3 regions of the Bacillus hominis genome follow, and region 1 is predicted to be linked to each of the others. Evidence: riboswitches for the same ligand, from Rfam matches in the RefSeq annotation. Region 1 holds a riboswitch; each other region holds the start of a gene.
The links. Region 1 has a riboswitch for S-adenosylmethionine ahead of QUF93_RS03400 (MetQ/NlpA family ABC transporter substrate-binding protein). Riboswitches for the same ligand answer to the same signal wherever they lie in the genome.
Positions count from the first base shown of each region.

Region 2: another riboswitch for S-adenosylmethionine. It lies ahead of QUF93_RS15180 (ECF-type riboflavin transporter substrate-binding protein); the one in region 1 lies ahead of QUF93_RS03400 (MetQ/NlpA family ABC transporter substrate-binding protein).
Region 3: another riboswitch for S-adenosylmethionine. It lies ahead of QUF93_RS26335 (methionine ABC transporter ATP-binding protein); the one in region 1 lies ahead of QUF93_RS03400 (MetQ/NlpA family ABC transporter substrate-binding protein).

Region 1 covers NZ_JAUCFS010000005.1:171,297-178,096, forward strand. Annotated here, with positions in the region: gene QUF93_RS03390 (methionine ABC transporter permease) at 1-429, opposite strand, end outside; gene QUF93_RS03395 (methionine ABC transporter ATP-binding protein) at 404-1,444, opposite strand; gene QUF93_RS03400 (MetQ/NlpA family ABC transporter substrate-binding protein) at 1,457-2,269, opposite strand; SAM riboswitch class I at 2,355-2,468, opposite strand; gene QUF93_RS03405 (NAD(P)-dependent alcohol dehydrogenase) at 2,549-3,457, opposite strand; gene QUF93_RS03410 (hypothetical protein) at 3,613-4,377, shown strand; gene QUF93_RS03415 (FAD-binding oxidoreductase) at 4,496-5,932, shown strand; gene QUF93_RS03420 (MFS transporter) at 5,929-6,462, shown strand; gene QUF93_RS03425 (DUF3981 domain-containing protein) at 6,541-6,800, shown strand, end outside.
Region 2 covers NZ_JAUCFS010000005.1:2,458,385-2,465,184, reverse strand. Annotated here, with positions in the region: gene QUF93_RS15195 (PAS domain-containing sensor histidine kinase) at 1-928, shown strand, start outside; gene QUF93_RS15190 (peptidoglycan D,D-transpeptidase FtsI family protein) at 1,178-3,304, shown strand; gene QUF93_RS15185 (aspartate/glutamate racemase family protein) at 3,751-4,455, opposite strand; SAM riboswitch class I at 4,606-4,721, shown strand; gene QUF93_RS15180 (ECF-type riboflavin transporter substrate-binding protein) at 4,861-5,409, shown strand; gene QUF93_RS15175 (ABC transporter ATP-binding protein) at 5,420-6,800, shown strand, end outside.
Region 3 covers NZ_JAUCFS010000005.1:4,545,549-4,552,348, reverse strand. Annotated here, with positions in the region: gene QUF93_RS26350 (toprim domain-containing protein) at 352-696, shown strand; gene QUF93_RS26345 (thioredoxin family protein) at 700-1,008, shown strand; gene QUF93_RS26340 (hypothetical protein) at 1,161-1,505, shown strand; SAM riboswitch class I at 1,631-1,738, shown strand; gene QUF93_RS26335 (methionine ABC transporter ATP-binding protein) at 1,919-2,944, shown strand; gene QUF93_RS26330 (methionine ABC transporter permease) at 2,937-3,602, shown strand; gene metQ (methionine ABC transporter substrate-binding lipoprotein MetQ) at 3,626-4,438, shown strand; gene metQ (methionine ABC transporter substrate-binding lipoprotein MetQ) at 4,513-5,319, shown strand; gene sufC (Fe-S cluster assembly ATPase SufC) at 5,558-6,343, shown strand; gene sufD (Fe-S cluster assembly protein SufD) at 6,359-6,800, shown strand, end outside.

The DNA of each region.
Region 1 (6,800 bases):
CATGACGTGCCAAATAATTTTTATAGTAGAGACTCCCATTGCTTGATATGCTTCAATGACGCCGCGATCTACTTCTAATAAAGCAGTTTCCATTAAACGTGCGATGTAAGGGGCTGTGAATACGACAAGTGGTACGATAACACCTTGCACACCAATGGATGTTCCCATTAGAAACTTTGTAAAAGGTAAAATGAAGAATAATAGAATGATAAATGGAAGAGAGCGAATGATATTGATAACTGTATTAAGAATAGGATAGATAATTTTATTTTCTCGCTGTCCACCAGGTCTCGTTAAAACAAGTGTGACACCAAGTGGCAATGCAATAAGGATAGAGATAAGTAGTGAAATAGATGTCATTTGAAATGTTTGAATGGTTGCTTCCCATATTACGTTACCCCATTCATCCAAAAAGGACTTGTTTCCCATAATCAGTTCTACCTCCTTCTACGATGATCCCTTGCTCTTGTAAAAATGATAAAGCACGGTGTACTTCATTTTCTTCACCTTGCATATGAACGACAAGTTTCCCATATGCTTCATGTTTTAGCTGTGTAATATTACCGGATAGAATGTTCGGATATACTTGGAAACGTTTTGTAGCGACAGCTAATGCCGGTTCCCCTGAAGGGGTCCCTATAAATGAAAGTGTTACGATCTCACCAGTGCTTTGTAGCGCTTTCTGTACTTCTTCTGGAATCTTCGCTGCGAATGCGCTATTTACAAATTTTTTCGTTGTTACATGTTGTGGGTTTGTGAAAATATCTTTCACAGTCCCGCTTTCGACTACTGCTCCATGTTCCATAACGGCAACTTGATCACATATACGCTGGATGACGTTCATTTCGTGTGTAATTAGTAAAATCGTAATCCCGATTTCTTCATTAATCTTTAATAATAAATCAAGAATAGAATCGGTCGTTTCCGGATCTAATGCGCTCGTTGCTTCATCACTTAATAAAACTTCAGGCTCATGAGATAGTGCGCGAGCGATCGCTACACGTTGTTTTTGACCACCAGATAATTCACTTGGATAGGCATCTTTTTTATTAAAGAGATCAACAATGCGTAAATACTTTTCTACCCTTTTTTCAATTTCATTTTTGGGCAGACCAGATAGACGTAAGGGGAGTGCGATGTTTTCATAAACGGTAATGGTTTTAAGTAAATTGAAGCCTTGAAAAATCATGCCGATTTTTTGCCTCGCTTTTGCAAGTTCTTTTGTCGATAAGGTTGTTAAGTCTTGATCGTTTACAATGATATTTCCTGTCGTTGGTTTTTCTAATAAATTTACACAGCGAATTAATGTACTTTTACCAGCACCGCTATATCCAATGATTCCAAATACCGCGCCCTTTTCTACTTTAAGAGAAGTAGATTTAAGAGCCTCAACATTCCCTTTTTTTGTTGTAAATACTTTGGAGACGTTTTTTAATTCAATCATTATAGTCAGCTCCTACCAAGACGGTAAAACAGAACCATCGAATTTTTTCTCAATGAAATCTTTTACTTCTTTAGATTGATAAGCTTTCTTTAATTTATTTACAACTGCATCATCTTTGTTCTCTGTGCGAACAACAACCCAGTTCACATATGGTGAATCTTTTCCTTCGCGGAAAATAGAATCTTTCGCTGGACTTAATTTTGCACCTAATGCGAAGTTCGTGTTAATTGCGGCTGCTTTCACTTCACTTAGCTGCGTTGGTAATTGAGATGCCTCTAATTCAACAATCTTTAAGTTTTTTGGATTTTCAATTACATCTTTTGCAGTCGCTTTTTCTGTAGCCTTTGGATCAACTTTTAAAACGCCTGCTTTTTCAAAGAGCTTTAAAGCGCGAAGTTCATTTGTTGGATCGTTTGGGACAGCAATTGCGTCGCCATCTTTTAAGTCTTTTACATCTTTTATGTCTTTAGAATATACGCCCATAGGGAATGTTACTGTTGAAAATACTTCAGTTAATTTCATGTTTCGTTCGGCTTTAAATACATCTAAATAAGATTTAGTTTGATAGCTATTTACATCAAGGCTTTTTTCATCTAAAGATACGTTCGGTGCTACGTAATCATTAAATACTTTTACATCAATTTCGAGCCCATCTTTTGCTGCAACTTCTTTCACCTTCTCAAAAATTTGTTCATGAGGTCCGCCTGTTACACCAACGGTAATCTTTTTCTCATCTAATGCTTTTACCTCTTTATCAGAATTAGCACCACATGCACCTAACAATAATACAGCTCCACTTACAATACTTAATAATACCTTTTTCATCTATAATTCCCCCTTAATATACGTTTCAAAATAAAAAGCACCTCTCAAAAATAAGAGAGGTGCCGAATAGACGAAATAGGTTCCTCTCTTATCTTCCAAAACGAAAATCGTTCTGCAGGAATTAGCACCTTAGCTTATACGTTATAAGCTCGGTTGCCGGGCATCATCGGGCCAGTCCCTCCGCCACTCTTGATAAGAGTATGTGTATGTAGTTTTTAAATATGGTACTAATAGTAAATCTTACAAAAAGAATTGTCAACATTATTTTCTGAATATATTTTATTTTAAGGTAATGGAAATATTACCTTTTTTATGTCCTATCTCTACGTACGTATGAGCCTCTGAAATTTCTTCTAACGGGTAAGTTCTATCAATAACAGGCTTTAGATTTTCTGTTTCAGTTAGTTTTTTTAGTAGAAACATATCTTCTTTACTTACTTTTGCCATCATTCCATTGACTGACACGTATTTACCGTTAGCGGTTAATGCTTTCTTGCAATGAGATTTTTTAATTTTTCCAACTGCATCAAATATAATATCGTAGCGTTCATCTCGCTTTGTAAAATCTTCTTTCGTATAATCAATTACGTGATTAGCCCCTAAAGATTGTACTAGTTCAAAATTTGAATTACTACAAACAGCCGTAACGGTCGCTCCGAAATATTTAGCAAGTTGTACGGCAGCTGTTCCTACGGATCCAGATGCGCCGTATATGAGCACTTGTTGCCCTCTTTTTATACGGGCCTTTCTTAGGAAGTGTAATGCCGAAGTTCCGCCAAAAGGAATAACTGCAGCTTCTTCATACGTCACATTGGTAGGTTTTAATGCTACTAATCCACTTTCATGTACACATGTATATTCTGCATAACCACCAACATTAAGCTCTGTTAATGCAAAAACTTGGTCTCCTTTTTTAAATAGAGTTACATCCGTTCCTACTTCTTCAATTTCCCCGGATAATTCTACGCCGAGTATAGGTTTTCTCGGTTTTCTGAAACCTAATATGATCCGCATAGGAACCCAAAATAAGAGTGGGCTATTAAAGCCCCGTATTCTACAATCTCCAGTCGTTACACTTGTTGCGTGAATTTTCACTAATACTTCATTTTTTTTAGGTGTAGGTTTTTTTACATGTTGGAGCTTGAGAACATTAGGTGGTCCGTACTTTGTGCAAATAATCGCTTTCATAATGACCTCCTGAATTTAGTTGTTTTCTTTACATCATATTTAAGTGTTTCTTGAAACATGTTGTTATGAGAGGAATAAAATTAGATAGAAATATTTAAAAATATATGGATTTAAAAGGAAAATAGATGATATCCTTTTGGAAAGGAGGGGGAATTATGAAAAAACTTATTTTAACTTCTAGTTTAGTCCTTGCAGTTATTTTAGGTGCAGGGTGTAGTAATGAGAAAACAACAAAAACTGATGAACCGAAAAAAGAATCGGTACAAAAAGAAAAGGAATTAGCAGCGAAGGATGTTTTCAAGAAAGCGAATGAAGCTTTTAAAAACGAGGAAAATGTAACGATGACATATGATGTAGGGATAAAAGCTGAAGGAACAGAGATGAATATTCTAAAGGCTAAAATGCAATTAGAGCCAAAGAAAAAGAATTCTCGCTCTGAAATGAATGTTTCTGGTACAGATGTTGTAGTCTATGCTGTGGACGGTAAAGTTGCTGGTCAGGTGAAAAATCCTAATACAGGAGAAGTTATATCTGTACCGGAGGAGCAATTAAATGCTAGCGGAATGAAAGCAACTCAAGATATTGTAGATAATTTAGAAGTGCCAGCAGTAGTTTTAGATAAAATGAAGATGGAGAAAAGCGGAGACAAATATAAACTGAAGTTCATATTAAAAGGGCAAGAAACAGAGAGTATGTTAGCTAGCATGGATGAAACGCAGAAGAAAATGCTACAAGCACAAAACGCAAAGATAGAAGAAGTGGATGCAGAATATATCATTACAAAAGATTTTAAATATGAATCAGCGAAGATAGATATGATTATGAGTAGTAATGGTGAGGATAAGGCACACATTATTACGAATGCAAAATATACATCGTACGAAAAGTTTGAGCCAATACAATTGCCAGTAGCAAAGTAACAGTCTTGATGAGGGAGGGACCTAAAACAAAGGGTCTCTCTCTTTTTTGTTAATACCTTCTTCGTAGGAAAATAGGTACAATATGAAGAGGAAGAACGTTAGAAGAGGAGAGTGCCATTTGAAAAAAAGAAAGATAGCAGTTGTAATTGTAGCGTATACAGTGTTGCTCACAACATCTATATATACATACAAAGAGCAACTGGATCATCCTATTATGAGTGATGTAGGAAAGTTGCTTCCAACGAAAATTAAACGTGTTGAAAATGCTGAGGATGAAAGTTCATTAAAAAAGTTAGTGCAAGATGCGAATGTTTCTGGAGAGAAGATTTCTATTGCAGGTATGCAACATAGCCAAGGCGGGCAGACGTATTATCCGAACGGTACGATGCTTGATATGAAAGGGTATAATGAAATATTAGAATTCGATCCGGAGAAGAAGAGGATTAGGGTACAAAGCGGTGTCACATGGAATGATATTCAAAAGAAAATCAATCCATATGGTCTTGCAGTTCAAGTGATGCAATCTCAAAATATTTTTACTGTTGGTGGTTCATTAAGTGTAAATGTACATGGGCGTGATATTCGTCATGAAGCATTGATTGATACAGTAGAGTCATTCAGATTGTTAATGGCAGATGGTACGGTGCGTAATGTAAGTAGAAAAGAAAATGCTGATTTGTTTCCGTATGTAATTGGTGGATACGGATTGTTTGGTGTGATTTTAGATGTGACGCTACAGTTAACAAACGATGAATTGTATGAAACGCATACGAAGGTACTAGATTATAAAGAATACTCTTCATACTTTAAGAATAAAGTGCGAAGGGACGAGAATATACGTATGCATTTAGCACGTATTTCTGTTGCCCCAAATTCATTTTTAAAAGAAATGTATGTGACAGATTATGTACTGGCAGAAGATCAACATAAGTTGAAAGAGTACAGCAAATTAAAAGAAGAAGATATTATAGCTGCGCCGAAATTTTTGCTCGGGTTATCACGTTATAGTGACTGGGGAAAGGGCGCATTTTGGGATATACAAAGAAGTTATTTTGAACGTACAGATGGTAAGTACGAAACTCGAAATAACGTAATGAGATCTGATAGTGCTTTTATGGAATACGATAATCCAAACTTGACCGAAGTTTTACAAGAGTACTTTGTACCGATAGATGGTTTTGCAGAGTATATAGATGATTTGCGAAGTGTTTTAAATGAAGAAGAATTAAACCTTCTTAACATTACAATCCGCTATGTAGAAAAGAATGAGAATGCGGTGCTATCTTATGCGAAAGATGATATGTTTGCGCTTGTGCTTCTAATTAATCAAGGGCGTTCTGAGGATGAAATAAAGAAAACAAAAGTGGTCATTCAGAAGATGATAGATGTTACTTTAAAGCATAATGGAAGTTATTATTTACCGTATTATTCTTATCCGGCAAAGGAGCAACTAAAGAAAGCGTATCCTCGCATAGAAGAATTCCTTCAGAAGAAGAAGGAAGTAGACCCAGAGGAAAGGTTTGTGAATTTATTTTATAAGGAGTATAGCAAATGACATATAGAAGATTTGTAGCTTCACAAAGCATTATTATGATGGCTGGTAGTATGGTATTTCCTTTTTATATACTATTGCTTCGAAATGTTGGGAATAGTTTCTCACAATTTGGCTGGGCTTACGGTTTATTTGCCTTAACTTCAGCTCTAGTATATCCGTTAGTTGGAAGAATCTCTGATAGGGTAGGTGATAGAAAGTTATTAATTGTATACGCTTGGTCTATGGCTATATTAATGCTTTGTTTTCCTATTGCAACAGAAGTTTGGCATGTATACATTCTCCAAATTTTAATGGGTATTTTTGGTGCTGTGCAGCGTAATACGGAGAAGACATCGTTAGCACGAAAGGTAGAGCAGAAAAAAGCTGGTTATGAGATTGGAAAATATCATGTGTGGACATCGGTTGGAGGAGCAGTAGCAGTTATTGCAACAGGATATTTAGTAGATTTCTTTACGATTGGCACCATCTTTTATATTGCATCTATTTTATATGCAGTGAGTGGAATTGTATTAAGTAGCAAAAAAATATAATCATACCCATTTTTACCTGATTACCCTTTATTTGTTATACTTATGGAGAAGACAAAAGAAAAGGGGACATTGCCTTTGATGAAATTTATAATTTTAGCTATTCTCACTTTGTTTTTGATTCCATGGGCTAGAAGCGGTAATAAAATTCGCGCGGTGGATAAAGGAGGAAATGAGAAAGTTGTAAAGGGTAAGAAATCATCTATTTTAGTTATTCCTGTTTTATTTTGGATAGGTATTGCAATCTATGAATATTTTTGGTTAATTGATGATCGGGTAGATTCAATTCTTACTCATTATTCTGTTGCAGTAGCGATTTTAATTGGTCTTGTCTTATTTTC
Region 2 (6,800 bases), 2.3 Mb from region 1:
TTACGAAATATTACCGTCTCCAGTAGCACAGCAATTTCAAGAAGCAATTCGCCAATTGAAAGAAGAAGGAAAGAATGTAATTGTAGAATACCCTCTAACAATTAATGAAAGTATCGATTTCTTTGAAGCTAGATGTTTACCATTATTACAAGATAAAATTATGATCGTTGTCCGCGATATTACAGAGCGGAAAAAGGCAGAAGAATTGCTAAATAAATCAGATACACTTGCGGCAATTGGTCAATTAGCAGCCGGTGTAGCACATGAAGTGAGGAACCCTTTAACTGTAATAAAAGGATTTATACAATTATTCCAAATTAACAAAGAGGATCAAGAAAAATATTTTAATCTTATGCTTTCTGAAATCGAGAGAATTGAAGCAATCCTTCAGGAATTTTTGTCGATTGCTAAAACAGATGAAATCCCTACTGAGAAGAAAAATATTTGTCAAATATTCAAAAATGTTGTGTCGTTAATTAACACAAAAGCAATTATGATAAACATTCAAGTTGAGTTATTTACTGATTCCAAAGAGATGATTATTGAATGCTCTGAAAATCAATTAAAACAAGTATTTATTAATATTTTGCAAAATTCAATTGAAGCGATGCCAGATGGTGGGAAGATTTCAATTCATATTAAAGAAATGAATGAAGGTGGTATCATAATAGATGTAGTAGACGAAGGAATAGGGATACCAGAAGAAAGAATTAAGAGATTGGGTGAACCTTTTTATAGTACGAAAGAAAAAGGAACAGGAATCGGATTGATGCTAAGTTATAAAATCATTGAAAGTCACCATGGGACTATTAGTATTATGAGTGATGTTGGTGTCGGGACAACTGTAACAATTTACTTACCAAAATTTCAAAATGAACCGTCCATATCAAAGAGTGAAGATAGATCCTTAACAATACGCTCTATATAACTCGTAAATAATTAAATACGCAATAACAAAGGGCCTAGTGAAAACTAAGCCCTTTGTTATTGCGTATTTTTAAATTTTATTTAGTAAACTTTACCTTTTCTTTACCATTGCTTAAATTTCTATTAAGTTTTAAACATTATATTAATATTCATACAACGTAATGTTTAAAAAATAATATTACTTACTATATGGAGACTACATATAGTAAGTAATGAAACGAAAGTGATGTAGGGAGGAGATTATAACAAGGTGAAAAAGCAAAAAAAGAAGAACGGTTGGCCAATACCAATACGGTTAAATATTTTATTCTTTTGTGTATTTTTATTATTTTCTGGAATTATAATCCAGTTAGGTAAAGTGCAAATTTTCGATGGAGAAACATATAAAAATGAAGTAGAGAAGAGGGAAAATGCAACAGTTAATCTTACAGTACCACGCGGGAAAATTTATGACCGTGAAGGCAATCCAGTTGTTGACAATAAGTCTTTACGTACGATTACATATACAAAGATGAAAGGTGTAAAAGCGGAAGAAGTGTTAAAAACTGCAAGACAACTTGCAGTAATAATTGAAATGCCGCAAGAAGATATTGATAAGTTAACTGAGACTGATAAAAAAGATTTTTGGATGCAATTAAATCCAAAACTTACTCAAAACTTAGTATCTAAAAAAGAAATAGATAAGTTTAGAGAAAAGGATATTACCGGAAAAGAGCTAGACAAAAAAATAGAAGAGTTAAAAAGAAAGCGTGTTACAGATAAAAATCTTCAAGAATTAACAGCTAATGATATAGAAGTGCTAGCTATTAAAAGTAAAATGACTTCAGGGTATCAAATGGCACCTCAAATTATAAAAAAAGATGTTAGTGAAAAGGAATATACTGTGATTAGTGAAAACTTAGCAAATCTCCCAGGTGTAGACGCATCAGTTGATTGGGAAAGGCTCTATGTAAATGATGGCTTATTCCGTTCAGTCCTTGGAAATGTTTCGAATGCTGATGAAGGACTACCACATGAACGATTAGATTATTATTTAGTGCGTGATTATAGCCGGAATGATCGGGTCGGGAAAAGTTACATCGAACAACAATACGAAGATGTGCTTCATGGTACGAAAAAAGAGGTAAGAAGTATTGCCGATAAACAAGGTAATACAATTAGAACGGAAACAGTTTCTGAAGGGAAAAGCGGCAAGAATTTAACTTTAACGATAGATATGGAATTACAGAAAAAAGTAGAAGAGAGCATAGAAAAAATATTAAAGGCCTATAAAGGTTCAGAATCGATGTTGGACCGTGCTTTCGTTGTAATGATAAATCCGAAAAACGGTCAAGTATTATCAATGGCAGGGAAAAAGTTAGTAGAAAAAGATGGGCAAACAGAAGTTGAAGATTACGCTTTAGGTACGATGACAAGTTCATATGAGCTTGGATCAACTGTTAAAGGTGCAACAGTATTAACTGGTTTCGAAACGAAAGCTATAACACCAGGTACTTACTTTTATGATGCGCCTATGAAGTTTAAAGGAACTAAGGAGAAAAAATCTTGGAAAGATTTCGGGAATATTGATGATCTAAGAGCTTTACAAGTTTCTTCTAACGTTTATATGTTTAATACAGCATTAAAAATTGCAGGTGTGGATTATGTTAGAAATAGTTCACTAGATATTAAACAAGAATACTTTGATAAAATGAGATATTATTTCAGGCAATTTGGTTTAGGTGTTCCAACGGGTATTGATTTACCGAATGAAACAGCTGGACAAATCGGGAGAAAAGATAATCAACCAGGTTTCTTATTAGATTTTTCTATTGGCCAGTACGATACGTATACACCACTTCAGCTTGCACAGTACATTTCTACTATTGCAAATGGTGGGTATCGTATGAAACCACAAATTATTCAAGAGATTAGAGAACAAACTGTGCAAAAAGATGAAATCGGTAAAGTCGTGCATTCAATAGAACCAGTTGTTTTAAATAGAGTGGATATGAAAGAAGATTATATAAATCAAGTAAAAGAAGGATTTAGAAGAGTATTCCAAGAAGGAGATGGAACAGGAGTAAGGGCGTTCCAAAAAGCACCATATAAACCAGCTGGTAAAACAGGGACAGCACAGACAGTATATGGTGGAGAAAGCGACATAGGTAGAAATGATAAAGGTGAACGAATAAAATGTTATAATTTAACATTAGCAGGATATGCGCCATATGATGATCCAGAAGTAGCATTTTCAGTTGTTGTGCCATGGGTTATAAATGACAAGTCGGGTATTAACTCTGATATTGGAAAAGATGTTTTAGATGCTTATTTCGAATTGAAAAATAAGCGATTAAATGGTGAGGCTACAAAAGTAGATAATTCAAAAGAGGATTAGAAAGCATGAAACGTCTCTAGTATTTAAATGGACTAGAGACGTTTTTAAATACACCCCCAAACTTATGGATGAATCAATTGTGATAGGTAAAGTAGAAATAGTTTATTAGCCATTTGACCAAATGAAAAGAATAAAGTAATTTAGTTCAAGAGTATTCTATTAAGTATTCACCTTTTATATATAAATGCATATATTGATAGCATAGGACAAGCAAAAAAGCTTGTACCTTACCTCACTGAACACTCCTTATCACAGCTAGGCATCTACTTTTGTAGATGCCTTTTTTTATGTTGATGCTTGATAATTATTTATCCTGCTATTTGGAGCAGTAAAATTCCCACCTCAAAATTTAGTGAATGCGAGGAAGTTAAGTGGGAGATCAATTGCTCGTAAAGTCCAATTGGTTCAATTAATAATCAGTGGGGTATGGACAAAACCGCTGCTGATTAAAGTTTCACTTTTAAATTGTTATTCGCAAATCGTACAGCTGTATTCGCATGTGTATAAGCAGTATCAAAAACAGGAACCGATAGATCACTTTGTGAAATGAGCAAGGGAATTTCTGTACAGCCAAGTAGTATTCCTTCAGCACCGTTTTTAATTAATGTATTTGTGATTTGTAATAGCTTTTCTTTTGATATTTCTGAAATAATCCCTCTACTGAGTTCTTGTAAAATGACATGATGGATGAAAGTTCTATCTTCTTCATTTGGGACAATTGACTCAATGTTGTAATTTGCTAGTCTTGATTTATAGAAGTCTTGTTCCATTGTTTGTTTTGTTCCCAAAAGTCCGATACGCTTAATATTATATTCTATCATTGTTTCAGCACTTACATCTCCAATATGGAGGAGTGGTATTGATATTGCCTTTTCTACTTCTTCAGCAAATAGATGTATAGTATTGGAACACATAAGTAAACATTCAGCTCCAGAGTTTTCTACCTTTTTGGCTACTGTGACTAATTCATTTTTTACTTGTTCATATTGATGGTCTTGTAATAATCTGGTTATCTCGCCAAAGTCCATACTATATAAAACAAGTTTTGCATTTTGATTATATTGAGTGAGAGTAAGTGTATTAATATGTTTATAGTATAACGATGTTGATTCCCAACTTAGTCCACCAATTAAGCCAATTACTTTCATCATGCATTCCTCCCGTAACAATTTTGAATTCATTATTCCATAATTCCGATAAGAATACAATGATTTAGATTAACTATTTATCGAAAAATAAAAATAGTAAGAAAAGTATTGAAATTATTTATTGTTAGTGCCATAATACAGATTACAAATACATACTTATCCAGAGAGGTAGAGGGAACGGCCCTATGAAGCCTCAGCAACCCCTATGTAATTACATAGGAAGGTGCTAATTCCGCTGAGGACACTATGTGTCTTTTGAAAGATAAGGGGATTCTTGTACGTGAAAGAAAATGACCTCTTATTTAAGAGGTCATTTTTTGTTGTATAGAAAGGAATTGTCGATGCATAATTCACTTTCAAAATAAATATAGAGTATTAAAAGTTGAATAATACGAGAGGGGAATTGTAATGAACAAATTAACGACAAAGCTAGTAGTAGCAATTGGAATTGGAGCAGCTTTATACGGAGTATTAGGGCTTTGGGGATTTTCTATCGCACCGAATACCTTTATTAAACCAGCACTGGCTATTTTAACAGTTTTTGGAGCGTTATTTGGCCCGGTAGCAGGACTTTTAATAGGACTAATCGGTCATACCGTTACAGATACGATTGCTGGTTGGGGTATTTGGTGGGGATGGGTTATTAGTTCAGGTATTATTGGTTTTGCAATGGGACTCATTCAAAAAAGAGTTGGTTTTAGTGTAAAACATGGAACGTATAATAACCGTGATATTTCTTATTTTGCAATTGCAGGATTAATTGGTATTGTCATAGCTATTATATTTGCTGGAGCATTCGATATTATTGTGATGGGAGAACCGTTTGACAAAATAGTTATACAAGTACTAGGCGCAACAATTGCAGACGTTATCGTATTTTTAGTTCTTGGCTTACCAATCACGATTGGTCTAGCGAAATCAAATAAGAAACATACACATTTAAAAATTGAAAAGTAGGGATGAATACATGCAACCAATTATTTCTTTTGAACAATTTACCTTTCAATATAGGCATGCCGCGCAGCCTACTTTAAAAGATATTACATTTCAAATATATCCTGGGGAAAAGGTACTTATCGCTGGACGAAGTGGTTCAGGGAAGTCAACATTAGCTCATTGTATAAATGGGTTAATCCCATTTTCTTACGAAGGAATAAGTACCGGTAACATTTTAATAGCTGGAAAGGATCCGAGAGAAGGTAGTGTTTTTGAACAGAGTAAACACGTAGGGACAATATTACAAGATCAAGATTCACAATTTATTGGTCTTACTGTCGAAGAGGATGTAGCATTTTCATTAGAAAACGATTGTGTAAATCAAATAGAAATGAAAAAGATTGTTACGGATTCTTTAAAAAAGGTAAGCATGCAGGAGTTTCATGCACAAAGTCCACATGAATTATCAGGAGGTCAAAAACAAACAGTCTCTCTTGCAGGTCTGCTAACGACAAATGCAGATATATTATTATTTGATGAACCGTTAGCTAACTTAGATCCAGCAAGTAGTTTGAATACTATAGAACTCATTAAAGATATTCATGAGAAATATAATAAAACAATTGTAATTATTGAACATCGAATAGAAGAAATTTTAAACCTTGATTTAGATAAAATTATTTTAATCGATGAAGGAGAAATTGTTGCGATGGGTTCACCGGATAGTATTCTAAATTCTAATATATTACCAAATATCGGACTAAGAGAACCTATTTATATAGAAGCTCTAAAGAAATTAAATTTTGACAGTAATAATGTTGGGGTATTTCCGATTGAAAATCTACGTAATGCAGGCGTTCATAACTTATTAAAGAACTGGATGCGGAAGCAAGTGTCATCTAAAAACACGTATATTAAAAAAGCCTTATGCAAGATAGAAAATTTATCATTTACGTACAATAACAAACATACAGTCTTAGAAGATATCAACCTTTCAATAGGAGAGGGAGAGATAATAGCCTTATTGGGTCATAATGGAGCAGGGAAATCGACATTAGCTCATACTCTTATAGGAATAAATAAAACAAAGAATGGGAGAATAACATTCGATGGAGAAAATATAAATTCTTGGTCTATTCGTAAACGCGGGGAAGTTATTTCTTACGTTATGCAAAACCCAAATCAAATGATTACACAGCCCACTGTTTTAGAAGAAGTTTCATTTTCATTAAAATTAAAACAAGTTTCTAAAGATGAGATTGAGAGTAGAGTCGAAAAAGCTTTAAGAATTTGTGGATTATACCCATTTCGTAACTGGCCAATTCAGGCATTAAGCTACGGACAAAAAAAGAGGCTTACTATTGCATCTGTACTTATAACAAACCCAAAACTTATTATATTAGATGAGCCGA
Region 3 (6,800 bases), 4.4 Mb from region 1:
CTTTGTGCTGTCCTTTTTTATGTTGTGTTACATAATGAATTTGAAAGCACATATATATTAATTATCATATAGGAGAAGGTTTTTGAAAAACTTTTTTCGCCGAGGTTGCATGCTGATTGAGCCGGTTCCGCTTTTCATTGTCCAGCTCCACCTCCTAGCTCTTCATGTCTAAGAACCTTCCGCACGAGAAGACAAAAAGCGTCTTCTGTGCGAAAGAACCTTAGCCAACAGGGCTAAACAGTCGGTTCCGCTTTTCTTTTGCAAAAATAAACAGGAAACAACATGAAAATAACGAATATACTATATACTAAGTTAAAGGTTGTATAGTATATGGTGATCGGGTGATGACATATGATTTATGTGGAAAAAGTCATTATTGTAGAAGGTAAATCGGACAGAAGAAAGATTGAATCTATTATTCGTGAACCAGTGGAAATTGTTTGTACAAATGGTACAATTGGTTTGTCGAAAATGGATGAGCTCATTGATCAGTTTTTTGATAAGGATGTATATGTGCTAGTGGATGCTGATGATGCAGGGGAAAAGTTAAGGAAACAATTTCGAAAAGAATTTCCGCAAGCAGAGCATATTTATATTGATCGCTCGTATCGCGAGGTGGCGACTGCGCCTTCTTCACATTTAGCAAATGTATTATGGGGAGCTGACATTGACGTTTATACAGAATATTTACGGTAAGGAATGATAGAAGTGATTGATTGGACAGGTGCCGAAGCTGCAGCCCTAATAGAAAATGAAGAAAAAACAGTGCTATATGTATATACACCAATGTGTGGAACATGCCAATTAGCAAAGAAGATGTTAACGGTCGTCGAGATGACGATTGAAGATTTGGAAATTGGAATGTTAGATTTAAATTATGCCCCGCATTTAGCGAAAGAGTATGGAATAGAAAGCGTACCGTGTTTACTTATTTTTGAAAATGGGACACTGATGAAGAAAATATATGCATTTCATTCGGTTGAATATTTATATACGGAATTAAAGTAGGCGGCAAAGTTTTTGCCGCCTCGACATATTTCCCAAGAAATATGTCGACATGCGGGATGGGTACAGTATTTGTCGAGCGAAAGTAACAGGATTGCTCTTTAGTAAGAGGGAATGGTATGTAATAGAAAGTGATATGAAGGATGTGATTTAGGGTGGAATTATATTCTTTGCTACAATCATTTGTAAATTACGCTAATGGTCAATATCATTTAGAACCGCTTTTAAGGCAAGGAGAAAGAACTGTTAATTTTCGTTTTGGAGATGAATGCTGTTCATTACAAATTTCAAGGGATTATATTGAACTTTTGAAAGAGGAAAGAGGAACAGAACAAATCGTTTGTTTATGGGAAGAGGATGTAGAACGTTTGGTGAATGGAAATGTAAGGTTGCAGACGTTAATGAGCGATGGGCGTGTGCAATATTCGGGAACGTATCGAACGATGTTGTTAATTGAATCAATGTTTCATATATGTAAGCCGATGTCAGTGGGCGCTTAAAAGTCTGAAGTTTCTTTTTTTGCGAAAATTTCTGTTGACATGGTGTGTGGATATTGATACAATTCAATTCATAAAATATAGACAATTTAATAAATTTTAAATCAGACGAAAATTTAATCTGATTTCTCTTATCAAGAGAGGTGGAGGGACTGTGCCCTGTGAAGCCCGGCAACCGTCAACTTATGTTGAAATGGTGCCAATTCCTGCAAAGCAAATGCTTTGAGAGATGAGAGAGAGGGATAATGTTGTTATATACGCATATAAACCTTTCTGCTTCTCTAAAAGCGGAAAGGTTTTTTTGTTGTTTGAATGTGGAGGACATTCAAATAATAAGAGGAGCTATACGGATGGACTACACGCATCAAAAATAAAAAAATTGCGGAGTCTATCCAAACAAAAAAGGGGTGAACATCATGATTTTATTAGAAAATGTAAAGAAAATATATAAGGCAAAAAGCGGTGATGTCACTGCTGTAGATAACGCCAACTTACAAATAGAGAAAGGCGAAATATTTGGTGTTATCGGATATAGTGGCGCTGGGAAAAGTTCTTTAATTAGATTGTTTAATCAGTTAGAGAAACCAACGTCTGGTCAAATTACAATCGCAAATCGTGTAATTTCAGCAATTACAGGAAGTGAACTTCGTAAGGCAAGACAAGAAATCGGAATGATTTTTCAGCACTTCAACTTACTTTGGTCACGAACTGTACGCGAAAATATCGAATTCCCACTTGAAATTGCGGGTGTGGATAAGGCGAAGAGAAGAAAACGTGTTGATGAGTTAATTCATCTCGTTGGATTAGAAGGAAGAGGAGACGCATATCCATCTCAGTTAAGTGGTGGACAAAAGCAGCGCGTTGGGATTGCAAGAGCGTTAGCAAATAATCCACAAGTACTTTTATGTGATGAAGCAACGTCAGCTCTTGATCCAGAAACGACGGATCAAATTTTAGATTTACTACTCGATATTAATAAGCGTCTCGGTTTAACAATTGTATTGATTACACATGAGATGCACGTAATTCGAAAGATTTGTAATCGTGTTGCGGTAATGGAGAAAGGGAAAATCGTAGAAACAGGTCCAGTACTTGACGTATTCCGTAACCCGCAGCAGGACATTACAAAACGCTTCGTACAGCAATTAACGGATTCTGAAGATACAAATGAAACAATTGAAAGTTTAATTGAAAAATATCCAGATGGAAAAGTAATTCGCTTGCAGTTTGTCGGTGAGGCTGTAGAAAGACCAGTACTTCAAAGGTTAATGCAGCGCGGTGATATAGAAGTTAGCATTTTGCAAGGAAATATCGCACAAACAAATAACGGTTCTTACGGTAGTTTAGTCGTTCATTTAAATGGCGAAGAAACAGCGATCCAGCAAGCAATAGAAGGAATTCATCAAGATCAAGTAGAGCTGGAGGTGATTGCACATGGATAAGTTAATCGCAAATGTTGATTGGAATCAAATGCTAGAAGCGACTGGTGAAACGTTATATATGACGGCAATCGCAGCGCTTGCCACATTTGTTTTAGGACTTATTTTAGGACTATTACTCTTTATGACAGCGAAAGATAATTTATGGGAAAACAAAGCAATTAATACGGTGATTGGAGCGTTCGTAAACATTTTCCGTTCTATACCGTTCATCATTTTAATTATTTTATTAATTCCATTCACAAAGATTATTCTTGGAACAATTCTTGGAGCGAGTGCGGCATTGCCAGCTTTAATTATCGGAGCGGCACCATTTTATGCAAGAATGGTTGAAATCGCACTTCGTGAAATTGATAAAGGTGTAATTGAAGCTTCAAAAGCAATGGGAGCAAAAACAAGCACAATTATTTTGAAAGTGTTAATTCCAGAATCGTTACCAGCGTTAGTATCTGGTATTACGGTCACGACAATTGCTTTAGTAGGCTATACAGCAATGGCAGGAGTTGTTGGTGCTGGCGGTCTTGGAACACTTGCTTATTTAGAAGGATTCCAGCGAGGAAATAATGATGTAACAATCGTTGCGACAATTTGTGTATTACTAGTTGTATTTTTAATTCAGTGGATTGGTGATAGTTTAACGACTCGAATAGATAAAAGATAATGAAAAACGGGAGGGTATTTCAAATGAAAAAATTATTACTTACAGCACTTATTTCAACTTCAATTTTTGGGTTAGCTGCTTGTGGCGCGAAAGATAAAGAGGAAAATAAACTTGTTGTTGGTGCTTCTAACGTACCGCACGCTGAAATTTTAGAAAAGGCAAAACCGTTACTTGAGAAAAAAGGAATTGAATTAGAAGTGAAAAAATTCCAAGATTACGTGTTGCCAAATAAAGCGTTAGCGGATAAGGAATTAGATGCAAACTACTTCCAGCACATTCCGTATTTAGAAAAAGAAATTAAAGATAAAAAATATGATTTTGAAGTAGCAGGAAAAATTCATTTAGAACCAATTGGTGTGTATTCTCAAAAATATAAGAGCTTAAAAGAGCTTCCAGACGGGGCTACAATTATTATGAGTAATTCTGTTGCTGACCATGGACGTGGTTTAGCAATTTTACAAAAAGAAGGTATTTTAAAAATTAAAGATGGAGTAGATCCAGTTAAAGCGACTCCGAAAGATATTGCGGATAATCCGAAAAATCTAAAGTTCAAAACGGATATCGAACCTGGTTTATTGCCACAAGTGTATAACAATAAAGAAGGCGACGCTGTTCTAATTAACTCTAACTATGCAATTGATGCGAAATTAAACCCAGAAAAAGATGCAATTGCAATTGAAGGTAGTGATTCTCCGTACGCAAACGTAGTAGCTGTTCGTAAAGGTGATAAAGATAAAAAAGAGATTAAAGCTCTTGTAGAAGTGTTGCATTCTAAAGAAATTGAAGACTTTATTACTAAAGAATATAAAGGGGCAGTTGTTCCTGTAAAAGAATAATCGTTTGAAGAAGGGCTGGTGTATGCCGGCTCTTTTTCATAGCTACATAACTATAGGGGAGAAGGGGACATTATATGAAAAAGATTATACTATCAGTTGTTACAGCGCTGTCTGTATTTACATTAGCTGCTTGCGGGGGGAAAGAGGAGAATAAGCTTGTTGTTGGAGCTTCTAACGTGCCGCATGCTGTTATTTTAGAGAAAGCACAGCCGATATTAGAGAAAAAGGGTATTAAATTAGAGATTAAAAAGTTCCAAGATTATGTGTTGCCGAATAAAGCGTTAGCGGATAAAGAAATTGATGCGAACTACTTCCAGCACATTCCGTATTTAGATAAAGAAATTCAAGAAAAAGGATATAAAATTGTAAACGCAGGAAAAATTCATTTAGAGCCAATGGGCATTTATTCTAAGAAATATAAAAGCTTAAAAGATCTTCCAGATGGAGGAACGGTTATTATGAGTAATAACGTAGCTGAGCGTGGCCGTATGCTAGCGTTATTACAAAAAGGTGGCGTTATTAAGCTTAAAGATGGAGTAGACGTTGTTAAGGCGACAGTAAAAGATGTTGTGGAAAATCCGAAAAACTTAAAGTTTAAAACAGATGTAGAACCTGGACTTTCACCGAAGCTGTACGAAAATAATGAAGGCGATGCTTTATTTATTAATTCAAACTACGCAATTGATGCGAAATTAAATCCAACAAAGGATGCAATTGCAATTGAAGGATCAGACTCTCCTTATGCAAATATTATTGCAGTTCGCAAAGGTGACGAGAAGAAAAAAGAAATTAAAGAGTTAGTAGAAGTACTGCATTCAAAAGAAATTCAAGACTTTATTAATAAAGAATATAAAGGTGCTGTACTTCCGGTAAGTGAATAAGTATAAGGAAAGGATTGGGAATTTCCCAGTTCTTTTTTCTTTATATAAATAAGAAGAAAGGTGTATCATATAAGGATGCAAGGGAAATACTTATATACATTTGTGAAAAAATTGTTACATTTTTTCATCGTTTGCGATATCATTTTATTTGATATAAGATTAGAATGAGAATAAAATGAGAATATGAACGTTTTAGTAATTTTTAAAATGTATATATAGGATTAATGGAGGTATTGAGATGGCTGGTTCTACATTAACGGTTAAAGACTTACACGTATCAATTGATGGCAAAGAAATTTTAAAAGGTGTAAACCTTGAAGTAAAGGGTGGAGAAATCCACGCAATTATGGGACCTAACGGAACAGGTAAATCAACTTTATCTTCTGCGATTATGGGTCACCCAAAGTATGAAGTAACAGAAGGTAGCATCATCATCGACGGTGAAGATGTATTAGAAATGGAAGTAGATGAGCGCGCACAAGCCGGTCTATTCCTAGCAATGCAATATCCAAGTGAAATTAGCGGAGTAACAAACGCTGACTTCTTACGTTCTGCAATTAACGCACGTCGTGAAGAAGGCGATGAGATTTCTCTTATGAAATTTATCCGTACATTAGATAAAAACATGGAATTCCTAGAAATGGATCCAGAAATGGCACAACGTTACTTAAACGAAGGTTTCTCTGGTGGAGAGAAAAAACGTAACGAAATTCTTCAATTAATGATGATTGAGCCAAAAATCGCAATCTTAGATGAAATCGACTCAGGTCTTGATATCGATGCATTAAAAGTTGTATCTAAAGGTATTAACCAAATGCGCGGCGAAGAGTTCGGTTGCCTAATGATTACGCATTACCAACGTTTATTAAACTACATCACTCCAGACTTCGTTCACGTTATGATGAACGGTCGTATCGTTAAATCTGGTGGCCCTGAGCTTGCACAACGTCTAGAAGCTGAAGGTTACGACTGGATTAAAAAAGAATTAGGTATTGAAGACGAAACAGCAGAGCAAGAAGCGTAAGAGAGGAGCATAAACATGACAATCGGTACATTACCTTTCGATCAAGAAACAATCCGTCAGCGCGCAAGCGAAGTAAACGAAGCTGCTTGGTTGACTGAGTTCCGCTTACAAGCTCTTGCACAAGCAACTGAACTTCCAATGCCAACGCCTGATAAAACGAAAATTGACAAATGGGACTTTATCGGAAAAGGCGACGCTGCTAAGCAAGAGCCTGTAAGTTCTTTAACAGAGCTTCCAGAAGCAGTGAAAAACTTAATCGATGAAAATAACAGCGTATTAGTACAACGTACTGGTACAACTGCTTTCGTTTCTTTAGCAGACGAAGCAAAAGAAAAAGGTGTTATTTTTACAGACATCGTAACAGCTGCAACAGAGCATGCTGAACTATTACAAAAGTATTTAATGAAAGACGGCGTGAAAGTAGACGAGCATCGTCTAACTGCACTTCATGCTGCAT